One region of the Alkalihalobacillus phoenicis genome, then DNA from elsewhere that is predicted to be linked to it. Evidence: predicted binding sites of a transcription regulator. Region 1 holds the regulator's gene; each other region holds the start of a gene.
The links. The regulator LexA, encoded in region 1, represses DNA repair genes until DNA is damaged. The targets are predictions, from matches to a motif close to CGAACATATGTTCG.
Positions count from the first base shown of each region.

Region 2: the regulator LexA is predicted to act here: its motif matches at 2,425-2,438, upstream of AA0017_RS06330 (DNA polymerase IV).
Region 3: the regulator LexA is predicted to act here: its motif matches at 2,415-2,428, upstream of uvrB (excinuclease ABC subunit UvrB).

Region 1 covers NZ_CP154853.1:2,053,311-2,058,415, forward strand. The annotation lists gene AA0017_RS09765 (recombinase family protein) at 1-481, opposite strand, end outside; gene AA0017_RS09770 (hypothetical protein) at 468-716, opposite strand; gene lexA (transcriptional repressor LexA) at 880-1,509, shown strand; gene AA0017_RS09780 (DUF6359 domain-containing protein) at 1,719-5,105, opposite strand, start outside.
Region 2 covers NZ_CP154853.1:1,333,477-1,338,581, forward strand. The annotation lists gene AA0017_RS06320 (hypothetical protein) at 151-360, opposite strand; gene AA0017_RS06325 (Na/Pi cotransporter family protein) at 729-2,357, shown strand; gene AA0017_RS06330 (DNA polymerase IV) at 2,470-3,711, shown strand; gene AA0017_RS06335 (hypothetical protein) at 3,793-5,105, shown strand, end outside.
Region 3 covers NZ_CP154853.1:80,431-85,535, forward strand. The annotation lists gene AA0017_RS00335 (S41 family peptidase) at 1-368, shown strand, start outside; gene AA0017_RS00340 (PDZ domain-containing protein) at 850-2,037, shown strand; gene AA0017_RS00345 (DUF2198 family protein) at 2,094-2,315, shown strand; gene uvrB (excinuclease ABC subunit UvrB) at 2,503-4,482, shown strand; gene uvrA (excinuclease ABC subunit UvrA) at 4,489-5,105, shown strand, end outside.

The DNA of each region.
Region 1 (5,105 bases):
GATGGTTTGAGAGGTTACGTTCAGGTTGATATCCTTTTTGAATAGCAGATTTCATACCTCGACTAATTTTTAAATTATGGAGTTTCCGCTGGTATTCTTCCACAATAGATACGATTTCTAGTACCATACTATCCGCCTCTGAAAGCTGTAACTCCCCTTGTTGCTGTAAGGTATACACTTTTGTTTGATGTTTCCCTAACTCATGTAAAATCGCCATTTTGGCATGGCCCCGGCCTAATCTCGTGTCATCTTGTACAAGAACTTTGGTAATGGTTTGACTTTTACAGTCCTCAAGCATTTGCAAAAGCTCGTCCCGCTCGATAGAATAACCACTCTCTATTTCCTCATAGATAGCAAAAATCGACCAATTCTGAGCTTTAGCCATTTCCACCAACTCTTTTTTCTGTCTTTCAAGAGAAGTTTGCTGGGTATCTTTTTTTGTACTGACTCGACAATAAATAATTACTTCATCTGTTAACATTCTCGCTCGCTTCCACCTTTTTATTATTAAAAGTTAGCTGATTATCTTGATCCATTCTTTCTTCAAATTCGAATTTAGATATAACTAACTCAATCTCATTTGCGTCCTCTTCATAAACAATTGTATCAAAACTATCTTTATCATTAGGTAATAATAGCGTAAATGACATAAATGCAAAAGTTATAACACCACATAAAAGGATAAATTTCTCTTGACCGCTTAGTTTTTTAATCATGTATATCTCCACCTTATCGATATAGAATGTATGTTCCCTTTAACTATAAACGAGAACATTCGTTTGTGTCAACAGTTTTTAGAACTTATGTTTGCATTACATATGTTCGCATGGTACAATTTAGTCATATAGGAAATATAAAGCGAGGTGACGAACGTTGACGATTACAAAACTATCAAAAAGACAGCAAGAAATCTTAGATTATATTAAAGTAGAAGTAAGAAAAAAAGGCTATCCACCTTCCGTTAGAGAAATTGGGGAAGCAGTTGGACTTGCTTCAAGCTCAACCGTCCACGGTCATCTTTCAAGACTGGAGAAAAAGGGCTATATTCGAAGAGACCCAACTAAACCTAGAGCGATTGAAATTTTAAACTTAGAGGATGATATCGTTGAAGTGGAACATCTAGAAAGAAAAGCTAATTACATTCCGATTATCGGAAAAGTAACAGCCGGCGTTCCCATTACCGCGATTGAAAATGTCGAAGGGTATCTGCCTTTACCTGAACATCTTGCAGCCAATGAACAGACATATGTTCTCGTCATTGAAGGAGACAGTATGATAGAAGCTGGAATTTTTAACGGTGATATGGTCATTGTTAAACAACAACAAACAGCTAATAATGGTGATATCATTGTCGCCATGACAGAGGATGAAGAAGCGACGGTTAAACGTTTCTTTAAAGAAAAAGACTATATTCGTTTACAACCTGAGAATTCAACAATGGACCCACTTTTGTTAAAACAAGTGACTATTTTAGGGAAAGTAATTGGAGTCTTTCGGACCATTCATTAATTTTTTAGAAGCTGCCTATTCGGTGGCTTTTTTTGTGACAAAAAAGCATATTGGCAAGTGTCTGGTTGAAATGACCGGATTTGCTCGTATTGCTGGATGTTAGTGCTTTTCTCAATAGTTACCGTCTTCATATATAGGCTATGAAATCAAAAAAAGATTACCCGCATTTTAAGAAACATTTCTTAAAGGGGTAATCTTTTTAAATCCTATTAAACTTTTAATCGTTTTCTTTGATACATCATGCCAGCAGCGATTAACATTAACACGGCTCCAATTAAAATCATTTGATAATTAGATGTTGCCGTATTAGGTAATACCTTTCCTTTCTCAACTTTGTCTTTACTGCTCTCAGCGCCGCCCTCTTTTCCTTCTCCTTTAACCCCTTCTTTTAACTCTTCTTTTAAATTATCATCTTCTTTTTGAGGTACATCTACCGTGTCCTCTGGAAGCTCTTCTTCTGTTGATTCAAGAACAGTAAAAAGACTAAAATGGTCGGTTGTTGCGGTCACTTTATTATCAGTACTATATGCTCCCCCAACAATCTCCCACTTATTTTTAGCTTCATTAAAATAATAGACTTGCAACTTATCTACATCGGAAACGGACTCGGTGTCAACATTAAAAATGAGTGTTATTGGCTTGTCAAACTTTGTGAGGAACTGCTCACCTTCTTGTAACTTTAATTCAAATACCGAACTAACCTTGTTATGAAAACGGTCAATTAATGAAAGAAAGAAATTTACTTCCTGTTGTCCACTAAAATTGGAAGTCGGAATCGCTACTGTTATTCCTCCTGTTACAACTTCTAATGTGACATTTTTTTCTTTTAAAATAGCCATTTGCTCGGCTGTTAAGTTTAAGGTAATAGACCCGTTAAAATCAGAAATTTGTATCGATAAAGTCGCGTTATCTGCTAAATTTCGGAGCAGATCAGTTGAGATCGTGATCTTCCCATTAACAATCGTTGCTTCAACAACCACATAGTCTAATTCACTTGGCTCTTCTGGATCCGTCCCTGGTTCTTCTGGTGTACCTGGCTCTTCTGGTAACGTACTAATTTCAGCAATTCGTCCTTCTGAGTAGTACGCGATTGGCTCAGAAAAAGTTTTCACAAAAGAAATAAATGCTTCTAAATCTTCAGGTCCTGTTACTAAGTTCTTTGCGTACTGACCCATTAATTTATACTTGTCTCCATTAGATTCGGCCATATAGTTGTTCGTTGTGACCGTATATGTTGCTTCTTCGTCTAATACTGAACCATCTGGTAAAAACATATTAACAACCTCTAATGTGTCTTTATCCCATGTATAACTAAAACCAGCAATACTAAAATCAGGTCCATAACTTGTAATTTGGGCATTTAATATTTCTCTTAATTCCGCTCCTGTCAGTTCAAATTTCACGAGAACATTATTAAAAGGTAAAATATTAAAGAGACGGTTAAATGTAATTTCTCCAGCTGGAAGGTGATCACGAATACCACCACCATTCATTAAAGCAAAGTCACTTTCCATTTCCCAAATCATACTATCCGCAATTAAATTTCCGAGTGGGGTATCGCCATCATTGGAATAATCACCGATCATATCAATGGCCGCGACACCCACTACTTCATTTAAGATCGGTGCGACTCGATTTTCATAGTCTGCTAGAATGGCCCCAACAGCTGGATCTGGTTCGATTTTACTTTGATCGACAAAAACGATTTCAGCCTCTTTTTCGACAATGTCTCCTGATTCCGGATCAATTAAAACATCTATTGCCGCAAAAGCTTTACCATAATCTAAAGCTTGAACGATTAACGTATCATCAACGATCGCATTGACGATTTGATGATTATGCCCTGCCAAAATAATATCGACCTCATCGTCAACATCGCGGGCTAAGTTTGCCGCTGGACCAACAGCCGTCTCACCTGATTGTGAGGCAGCCATATGAGCTAAGACGATAATCGCTCTAACTCCCTGCTCCCTCAGTTCGGCTACTGCTTCATTTACAGCCTCTACTTCATTCGTAAAATCAATATCTTTAATTCCATCCGGTATCACCATATTCAGGGTATCTGTCGTATTGACCCCAATAAAGGCAACCTGTTCACCTTGAACCTCTATTACTTCATAAGGTGGTAAAAAATGTTCCCCCGATTCTTTTTCAACACAGTTTGCACATACAAGTGGGAAATCCATGCCTGCGTAGCCTTCTGAACCTTTCCCTTCAGGATGGTCACCACCATGAACCATTCGTAATAATTCCTCTGTCCCTTCATCAAATTCATGATTTCCAACCGTACCAAAATCAAAACCTATTTCATTCATCATTTCGATGACCGGCTCATCTTGGAACAAGGCTGCTACCGGTGAACTTCCACCAATCATATCACCCGAGTGAATAATAAAGGTATTTTCATTCCGTTCTTCCCATTGTTTTAAATAAGCGGCCACATAATCAAAACGTCCAACTTGTAGCACATCGTCTCCAACCGTTACATTGTATGTTTGGTCAATTTTCCCATGCAAATCATTCATACCGAGCAATTGCATCGAGATAAGCTCTTCATCAGGAAGTTGTGGTTCGTTAAACGGCAAATAACCATTTGCTTCTGCTTCTTCACTGCTTGCAAAAAAGACACGTTTATCAACAGGAACCTCTTTCCAGTTTTCTGGTTCCACATAGGTCATCGTATCTGAGTGACCAACATAACGATGAAGACCATTCCCTGTTTCTCGGGCTCTAAATTCAAACGGTTGTTCTAATAATGGATTTTCTGGATTCCATATCCCTAATTCTGCTTCTTTTGCTTCACGAACAGTCGATTGGAATAATTCATAGTCCTCTTCATTACCAACTGGCCAAATAAAATAGGTAGTCGCATACCCTGCTCGAACCATCTCAAGGTTAATGTTTAAACCATCTGATTTACGAATAATTTGAGCAAGCAATCGACCATATTGATCCGTTGCTTCAGGTCCAACTTCAACGATGACTTCATCGCCCACACTTAATAACTCATGCATATATTCGGTTGCTTTATCACCATGGTATTTTTGATTTTCATCCAGTTCATTTCGAACGCTGTGATACGTTTCTGGCGTATCCATATTGAGAAAACGTACGGCTGTTGAACCTAAGACAGGACTAGCAAGATGAATCGTATCCCCATCTGTAATTCTTCCAACTGTCGATTCATATGTTCCTTCTGAACTAGGGGGTTCTGGTTGTAACTCGGCCAAAGTAAAATCTGAAGCTTTACGAGGTAGTACTTGATAAGTGTTAAATTGACTTAAGACCCCCGTCACCTCATACCAGTTCCCTTGTTCAATCGAATCAATTGCATTTGTTCCTTCCATCACACGAACCGTTGTCGCCTGGAAGTTTTCATCGATGAATGAAATATTATAGCCACCACCAGCAGGACTACTCGGAATATTTTGTACAAAACCATGTACCGTGACAAGCTGCCCTTCTAACGGTTCAGCGATCGCTGGATCATTTAACTCAGCTAATGTCACTTCTAGTGGTAAAGGTAATGGATTTCCTTCCGATATTTTTTCAACTCCGTCCGCTACAGGAACAACTTCTAATAAGCCATTATATTC
Region 2 (5,105 bases), 720 kb from region 1:
TTTGATTCTAATAAATAGAACGAAAGCCGGTAACATTACCGGCTTTTCAGATCAGAGGAGGGTTATGTCCCGGCCTCTTTTTCTTGAGCGTAATTGCATCGGCATTATCTGAATCCATACCGGATTTTAGGTTACACTATAATTATTCACTTAATGATAAACAGTTAGGTTCAAATGGCTTGGGCCAAATTCTAAACATTCTAAGATAAACTCTTCGCTTTTACCAGTAAGAAGTGATAGGTCTGAAATGGTTATGGGATTGGATCCTGAATCATGGTGACTGTTTATGATCATTTTGACATGTTCATAAAAAACGGTGTAGGTGTCAGCTTGACCTGAGTCAATTAATTTCATTGGCATGATAACCCCTCCCAATTTCTTTAAAGAATTGTCTTATATATTTACACTAACTTACTTAAAGAGATCATGCAATTGATGATGAATAATTGAGAGATTTTTATTTTTATTTGACAAAACTTGTTAAGATTCTAAAAGAACCATTGTAAATAATGTAAAGATAATTAGTTTTATTATCACGAAATAAACCGACGATTTTGATTAGTCTGAAGTTAATTGCCAATTTTTAGGTTTGTTTTGTAAAGGTTTTGTAAAGATTTAATTCCTAATGTTAAAAGTATGTAAATGATAAATAGGCTCTGTTTACAGAGTGAAAAAAAGAGTTTATGCTTGTACACGGAATTAGAAAAAATCCTCTAGGAGTGGAACGAATGGTTGAAATTGATTTCCAAGAGACTTTATTTTATTTTCTTGGTGGTTTAGGTATTTTCCTATTTGGAATAAAATACATGGGAGATGGCTTAAAGAATGCTGCAGGCGATAGTTTAAGAGAAATATTAGATAAATGGACCTCTAATCCATTTATGGGTGTTTTAGCAGGTATTCTTGTTACAATTTTAATTCAATCTAGCTCAGGTACGACGGCGCTGACTGTAGGTTTAGTAAGTGCTGGTTTAATGACATTAAGACAAGCTATTGGTGTCATTATGGGGGCTAACGTTGGGACGACGGTAACAGCTTTTATCATTGGAATTGATGTAGGAGCGTATGCATTACCTATATTGTTTGTAGGTACCGCGTTACTATTTTTCTTTAAGAAGCCCATTTTAAATTATATTGGACAAGGATTCTTTGGCTTTGGTGCTCTATTTTATGGTTTAGAATTAATGGGTGGGGCCATGAAGCCTTTAAGTCAATTAGATTCCTTTTCACAATTAACTTTATCAATGAGTGATAATCCACTTCTTGGTGTTTTAGTTGGAACAGTGATGACGGTTATCATCCAAAGTTCTACAGCAACAATTGGTATTTTACAAGGTCTTTTTGCTGAAGGTGCGATGTCATTAGATGCAGCATTACCTGTATTACTAGGAGATAATTTAGGGACGACAGTAACGGCTGTGTTAGCAGCTATTGGAACTTCAATTGCCGCAAGACGTGCTGCACTTGTACATGTCGTTTTTAACTTAATTGGTGCGGTTATCTTCTTAATATTATTACATCCATTTACAAACTTAATCGCTTATTTCCAAAGTTCACTGAACTTAAATGCACAAATGACGATTGCTTTTGCTCACGGCTCATATAATATTATGAATACCATTATTCAACTGCCATTCGTAGGGGTACTGGCTTGGATTGTCACGAAGCTGATACCGGGTGAAGATAAAGTGATTGCATATAAACCGAATATTAGTCCGCTTTTATTGGAACAATCTCCTTCAATTGCTCTTGGTCAAGCAAGAGAAGAAGTGTTAAAAATGGGGAATTATGCAACTGAAGGATTAAATGAAGCGACAAACTATTTAAAAACAAAAGATAAAAAGTATGGCGAGCTTGTTATGCAGTATGAAGAAGCGATTAATACGTTCGACCACGCTGTAACTGACTATCTTGTTAGCATGTCAGGGCATACGATGTCTGAAGCCGATACAAAACTTCATACCGTGCTCGTTAACGCGGTGCGTGACATTGAACGAGTCGGTGATCATATGGAAAATGTTAAAGAGCTTGTTGATTATCAATTAGCGAATAAATTTGATTTATCGGACAGTGCTCTTGAAGAATTAGAAGTAATGATCGATTTAACCGTAACAACTTATAAAGAAGCATTAGAATCTTTAAAAACACTGGATAAGACACTTGCTGAAGATGTGTTAATAAAAGAAGACGAAATTGATAAGATGGAACGTAACTTAAGAAAGAAACATATTAAACGTTTAAATGAAGGCACTTGTACAGGTAGTGCAGGGATCGTGTTTGTTGATATCGTTAGTAATTTAGAACGAATTGGCGACCATTCGGTTAATATTGCTCAAGCTGTATTGGACGAAGATTAATTATAGTAGAGGAGTTCATTTGTTGGTGGAAACACTAATGAAATGAGCTTCTTTTTTTATTTGAATAAGAACAAACTTTCGTATAAAATGAAGCTGAAAGGAGGAGAGCAATATGTCAAAGTCACGGGTCATTTTTCATATTGATATGAATAGTTTTTATGCCTCGGTTGAAATGGCTTATAATCCGAAATTAAAAGGCAAACCGATAGCGATAGCTGGAAATGTCGAAAAAAGAAAAGGGATTATTGTCACGAGTAGCTATGAAGCCAGAGCGAAAGGCGTCAAAACGACGATGCCTGTATGGCAAGCAATGAAGCTATGTCCACATCTGATGCTCATTCCTCCGAATTTTTCAAGATATAAGGCTGCATCACAAGCTCTTTTTGATTTATTAAAAAGCTATACTCCTTTAGTGGAACCCGTTTCGATTGATGAAGGTTATGTTGATGCAACTTTTTATTTAAAAGAAGGTCATCCAGTTCAACTAGCGAAAGAAATCCAGCAACGACTGCTTGATGAGATGGATTTACCTTGTAGTATCGGGATTGCTCCGAATAAATTTTTAGCGAAAATGGCGAGTGATATGCAAAAACCTAAAGGCTTAACAATTTTACGAAAAAGAGATTTAAAAGACAAATTATGGCCGTTGGATATAAGTGAAATGCACGGGATCGGAAAACGAACCGTTGAAAAGTGGAAAAAACTTGAGATTCAGACGATTGGTGATTTAGCTAATGCCGATAAACAGTTATTGGAGCAACATTTTGGAGTCAATGGTTTGAGGTTACGTGAACGAGCAAAAGGAAACGATACTCGTGAAGTGGATCCTGATTCGATTTATGAATTTAAAAGCATCGGTCATTCTTCGACACTTTCGAATGATACGATTAATGAATTGAAAATAAAAAATGAACTAAAAAGACTTGCGGGTTTAGTGGAAAGGCGTTTAAAGAGGAAAAAAGTATGTGCATACGGAATACAAATTATGGTTCGATATGCAAATTGGAAAACGATCACAAAGAGTCATAAAGTAGAAAACCCGATTCAAGATGAACATGACCTTTACCAAGAAAGTTTATACTTATTTAATAAGGCATGGAAAGGGGATTATATTCGGCTACTTGGTATTAGTACCTATGATTTGATCGACCAAGAACACGCTTATAAACAGCTTGATTTATTTAATTATAAAGAGGATGAAAAAAAGCATAAATTATTAGAAACAGTAGGACAATTAAAAGAGAAATATGGCCATGCTGTTTTTCCACAAGCCAATGCCAAAAAAGTTGAAATAAAAGAAAATAATGAAACACTCCGAACGAGTTTTCAGCGTGATTTCCTTGATGAGCAATAATTCAAGAAATCACGTTTTTTGTTTAATGATTCTTAAAAAAAGCCGATATATAAAAGAGAGTGAATATCAGGAGCTGAACTTATGCAAATTAATGTCCAACTTTTACAAACGAATCAATCTACCGAAAAAACGGCCCAAATGAAACAAGGCGATAAATGGCCAATAACGATAAAAGAAAGCCTTAACGAGAAAGAAGCCATTGTTTCGATTAAAGGGAAAGAAATGAAAGCCTCTTTTCCTGGTGGAGTACCTAACCAATCGAGGGTATCGGTTGAAGTAGTTGATCATAAAGAGGGAATGCTCACACTAAAAGAGGTCAATCAGAATCAAACGAATAAAGGGAATTCGGTAGCAGATAATACCAACTCCCAAACGTTAAGTTTAGGAAGTCAAAAAGCGAGTCCAGAATTAAGAGCAGCAATCGAACTATTACATAAAAAAAATATTCCGATTACAAAAGAAACGCTCAAACAATTACATACCTTTTTTTCAGAAGGGTCCGATCAAAAAAACAGATTTGCTTCTTTAGAGGCATTAATACATAAAAAAATAGAACCGACCTTACACCAGTTACGTAGCGTCCATGAGGCCTTACACGGTCAGCCTTATAGTAAGGCACTAGAGCAATTAAATGTCCGAGGACTGGATTTACATAGACAGCCAGTACTGGATGCCGCGTTAAGAGATGTCGCCGCATTACTGCAAAAAAATCCGAATCAAGCTGTGTTCAATCGAGTAGAACACTTGTTAAATCAATTGGTACAAAACCAAAAATTAGGAAGCGCGGAAGCGAATGATCTCTCCCACTTATTAACACAAACGAACATTTTGAATCAGCTGTCCTCGATCCAAAATGTTCAAGTTTTATTAGAGGAGATGCTCCAGAGTCAAAATTTGGGAGGTTCGATTACTCAACAACCAAAAAGTGAGTCGCTTCCCACCCAAAACATCTCACATCAAGTGGAACAAATAAAAAGAGGAGCGTTAAAAGAACCAAATATTCAAAATATCTTAACGGAATTACGTAGTTTCCTCTTGCAAAATCAAGCTTTGTTAACAAATGAAATGATAGAAAACATACAAAGCAATATTACTCAGGCAGAATCAAAGCTAGAAGACGGTCGGGAATTGAAGGCAAGACAAATCATCCAAACGGTTTTACAAGGATTAGATCAAGTAAGTGATAAAGACTTTATATCATCCGCTTATTTAAAAGGTAATGAAGCTGTGCCAATTCAAGGAATAAGTAAACAGATCGCTGTGACAACGGTCACCGAAAAAATGGCTGAATTAACCGATTCTTTTAAACAAACACAAAGAGATATTTCCAGGACGTTAGATGTGGTGGTAAGGCAACAGGAATTGCTTCCAAACTCTAAACAAACAAAACCATT
Region 3 (5,105 bases), 2.0 Mb from region 1:
CAGGTAATGACATTCACGGAGAAGGTGTAGAGCCTACGGTGAAAGTGATGCAGCCAGACTATTTTTACGTTCCTCCAGTAACAGCACAAGAAACATTGAAGCTTGAAATGTTAAATGAACAAATTCGCAGTGCACAAATTATGTTAACGGGATTAGGTTTCGATATTTCACGTGATGACGGGTTTTATGATGAAGAAACCGAGGCGGCAGTGAGAGTTTTCCAACAAGATAATGGAATTGAGAGCACAGGAGAAATTGATGAAGAAACAGCAGCGGAAATCCAAAGCCAAATCATCGAACAAATCCGTGACAGAGAAAACGATCAACAACTGCAAAAAGCAATCGAGTTGATTATTGAAGAAAAATAACCATTAATCAAAGTTATGATTGACAATGAATGTAGCAGAAGATGGTTTATATAAGCTAAAGAAAAGTAAATGAGACTGTCTTAAAAGGTTATTAGATCTTTTGAGCGGTCTTTTTTTTGCAGTGTGAATCGCCGTGTGGATAAGTAATGAAAAAATGGAAATGGTGGGATTAGGGTTCGAAATAGTGTGGATAGGTAATGAAAAGCCGAGCTGGGTGAATTAGGGTGCGAAAAAAGGTTAATAAGTAATGAAATCCACGAGTTAACCAAACTACAGTACGAATAACCTCAGACTAGTTAATCAAGCCCACTCAATGAAATTCCCCTTCGACCTTATCTATTATTTTTCGGGAAATAATCACTTATAAAAATAGAAATTCAGTCATATTTTATCGTTTTTTCAATTCTATTATCTATTATCTGTTTTCATTTGTAAGTTTGTGGTATGTTTAAAGAGAGATGAGAGTTGGAGGCGTGAATTTATGGTTATCGACATACTAAAAACGATTGGAATTGCCTTTGGTAGTTTTTTTAGTAATCCACTTTTGTATATTGGTTTAATCATTATTTTATTAGTAGCAAATGACAGAATATCAAAAGAGAGACAGTCCTTTCATACGAGAGTATATAGTCGAATGGCAGATTTTGTGCTTCCGTTTTGGCCGAGCATTTTAGCGGGACTTTTGATTTCGCTTGTGACAATCACACTTGGAATCATTGTAAACATACCCTTTTTAGTACTTATAGCTGGGCTGTATGTCCTTTTGGCGCTTACGACAAAAATTCGCTGGATTACCCCGGTGAATGTGTTAGCCTTAACGATTATTATTTTAGCTGTAGAGCCTTTAGTTAGTGGGCCAAGTAGTTTAACGGATATGTACGAAATGGTTTCAGGCGTGTCGATTGCATCTGTTTTTGCCCTACTTAGTCTACTATTATTTGTTGAAGGTTTTTTAATTTTAAGAAATGGTGGAAAATATACGTCCCCTCGGTTAGAGAAAAGTAAGCGTGGAAAATGGATTGGGATCCATAAGCAAAAGCGTCTTTGGATTGTACCGGTCGTTTTATTTATACCAAATGGACTTATACCTACGTTCGAGTTTTGGCCAGTGCTTACCGTGGGTGAAATGATGCTGCAACCTGTTATCGTTCCATTCTTATTTGGGCTGCAATATGTGATTAAGTCGGCATTGCCGGAATTGGCGATTAAATTAATTGGGAGAAGAACGCTCCTTTTAGCGACGGGAAGTATAATCTTTGTCGTTATTGGTTATTTTTTTCCGATTGTTGCCGTTATCGCAGCTGTTCTTTTGATGGTAACTCGTGAATGGCTGACTGCTTCTCTACAATCAAAGGAAGATAAACATTCAAAGTATTTTACGGAACTTAAAGAAGGTTGTCTTATTTTAGGTGTGTTACCAGGAAGCCCTGCTGAGAAAATGGACTTACAGATCGGAGAAACGATTTCAAAAGTGAATGGACGACCGATCCAAAATCAAGATCAGTTTTATAAAGCGTTGCAAGCCAACTCGGCCTTTTGTAAATTAGAGGTGCTTGATTATGCTGGAGAAGTACGTTTTGCACAAGGAGCTCTTTATGTTGGAGAGCATCATCAACTTGGCGTTTTGTTAGTTAAAACGGAACAAACTTTGCAGGATTCAGTCATTTGACCAATTTTTGCTCCTGTCGACTATAAATTCAAAAATAAAGGAGCTCGTTTTTTATAATGGAATGGGGTTTCGTTTTAATTGCTCCACTACTATTAATGGTCATTTTGACAAGAGTAAGTTTTAGTCTTGTTGGAGCGACCATTGTTACGTGGATGATTTTAATTTTTGCGATGAAGGTACACGAAATGCCGTGGTATCTTATATTGCTAAGTATCGTTTCATATATCGTTGGGTTATCGCTGTCACAAAAAGTGTTAAGAAAGAAGCCTGGAATGTAGAAGAGTCGCATAGTACGGCTCTTTTTCTTATTCCTTCACAAGGAATTCGTTTGAGCAAAGTAAAAAAGGGAAGAATAAAGAAAAGAGACAAATTATGTGACAACATATGTTCGTTAAAAGTAGGAACATGATTGAAAATTATGGTATACTGATAGTAAGAGCGTTTGTTCGTAAAGGAGGAGTTTCGTTGGATAATAAATTCGAATTAATATCCGCTTATCAACCTAACGGGGATCAACCTGAGGCGATAAAGACTATCGTGAACGGGATTAAAAATGGAGAGAAACATCAAACATTATTGGGAGCTACCGGAACGGGGAAAACATTCACGATGTCGAATGTTATTCAAGAAGTGAATAAACCGACCTTAGTGATGGCCCACAATAAAACGTTAGCGGGTCAACTTTATAGTGAGTTCAAAGAATTTTTTCCTAATAATGCAGTCGAATACTTTGTCAGTTATTATGATTATTATCAGCCAGAAGCGTATGTACCTTCCTCTGATACATACATTGAGAAAGATGCGAGTATTAATGATGAGATTGATAAACTACGTCACGCCGCAACAAGTGCATTATTAGAAAGAAATGACGTCATTATTATTGCCAGTGTCTCGTGTATTTACGGTTTAGGTTCTCCTGAGGAATATCGTGAAATGGTTGTTTCTTTACGAACAGGCCAAGAAATAGAACGAAATGAGTTATTGCGAAATTTAGTTGATATTCAATATAACCGAAATGATTTGAATTTCACTCGTGGGACGTTCCGTGTTCGTGGAGATGTGGTTGAAATTTTTCCAGCTTCTAGAGATGAACAATGCGTTCGTATCGAGTTTTTTGGCGATGAAATTGATCGGATCACCGAAGTCGATGCTCTAACAGGAGAAATCAAAGGCGACCGAGATCATATCGCTATTTTTCCAGCTTCTCACTTCGTTACCCGTGAAGAAAAATTAAAAAAAGCGATTGTTAATATCGAGAAAGAGCTGGAAGAACGTCTGAAAGTACTTCATGAGGAAGGAAAACTTTTAGAAGCACAACGAATAGAACAACGGACAAGATATGATATTGAAATGATGGCTGAAATGGGTTTTTGCTCAGGAATTGAGAATTATTCAAGACATTTAACCTTAAGAGAAGCAGGTGTCACACCTTATACATTGATCGACTTTTTCCCAGAAGATTTTTTAATCATTATGGATGAATCTCACGTATCGGTGCCACAAGTTCGTGGAATGTATAACGGGGACCGGGCTCGAAAAGAAGTACTCGTTAATCATGGTTTCCGTCTTCCGTCTGCCCTTGATAATCGTCCTTTAAAATTTGAGGAATTTGAAAAGAAAATGAATCAAGTTGTTTACGTTTCAGCGACTCCAGGTCCTTATGAAATGGAGCATACACCGAAAATGGTCGAGCAAATTATTCGTCCAACCGGATTATTGGATCCGATTATTGATGTGCGCCCAATTCAAGGGCAAATTGATGATTTAATTGGAGAAATTCGTTTACGAACGGAACGAAATGAACGGGTGCTTGTGACGACGTTGACGAAAAAGATGTCTGAGGATTTAACCGATTATTTGAAAGAGCTCGGAATAAAGGTCAATTATCTTCATTCAGAAGTGAAAACATTGGAACGAATTGAGATTATTCGTCAGCTCCGCCTTGGAACCTATGATGTTTTAATTGGAATTAATTTATTAAGAGAAGGTTTAGATATACCAGAAGTGTCACTAGTGGCGATTTTAGATGCAGATAAGGAAGGTTTTTTACGATCGGAACGTTCGTTAATTCAAACGATTGGCCGAGCAGCAAGAAATGCCGATGGTCGTGTTATTATGTATGCCGATAAGATTACTAACTCAATGAAAATTGCCCTTGATGAAACGAAACGAAGACGTACGATTCAAGAGGAATTTAATCAAAAGCATGGTATAACACCGGCAACGATTCAGAAGAAAATTCCAGACCTTATTAAAGCAACCCATGTAGCAGAAGATGAAGAGAGCTATAAAGACCATGCTCCAAAAATAAAATTAAGTAAAAAAGATAAAGAAAAAATGCTCGCAAACCTTGAAAAGGAAATGAAAGAAGCAGCGAAGTCGTTGCAGTTTGAGCGAGCGGCTGAATTACGGGATTTAATATTAGAATTGAAGGCGGAAGGGTGACATTCGATGGCATTAGAAAACATAGTGGTAAAAGGGGCACGTTCTCATAATTTAAAAAATATCGATGTGACGATTCCGCGCGATAAATTAGTCGTTTTGACAGGGTTGTCGGGTTCAGGAAAATCGTCGTTAGCGTTTGATACGATTTATGCCGAGGGGCAAAGGCGATATGTCGAATCCTTATCGGCCTATGCTAGGCAGTTTCTTGGGCAGATGGATAAGCCGGATGTTGATACGATTGAGGGGTTATCGCCTGCAATTTCTATTGATCAAAAAACAACGTCCAAAAATCCACGTTCAACGGTCGGTACAGTAACGGAAGTCTTTGATTATTTACGCTTATTATTTGCCCGGATTGGACACCCTGTTTGTCCTAAGCATGGGGTTGAGATATCTTCCCAAACGATTCAGCAAATGGTTGACCGTTTAAAAGAGTTTCCTGAGCGGACAAAGATGCAAATATTAGCTCCGCTTGTTTCAGGACGAAAAGGAACACATGTCAAAATTTTTGAAGATATTAAAAAGCAAGGTTATGTTCGCGTTCGAGTCAATGGAGAAATGCGTGAAGTCGCGGAGGACATTGAATTAGAAAAGAATAAAAAACATACGATTGAAGTCGTCAT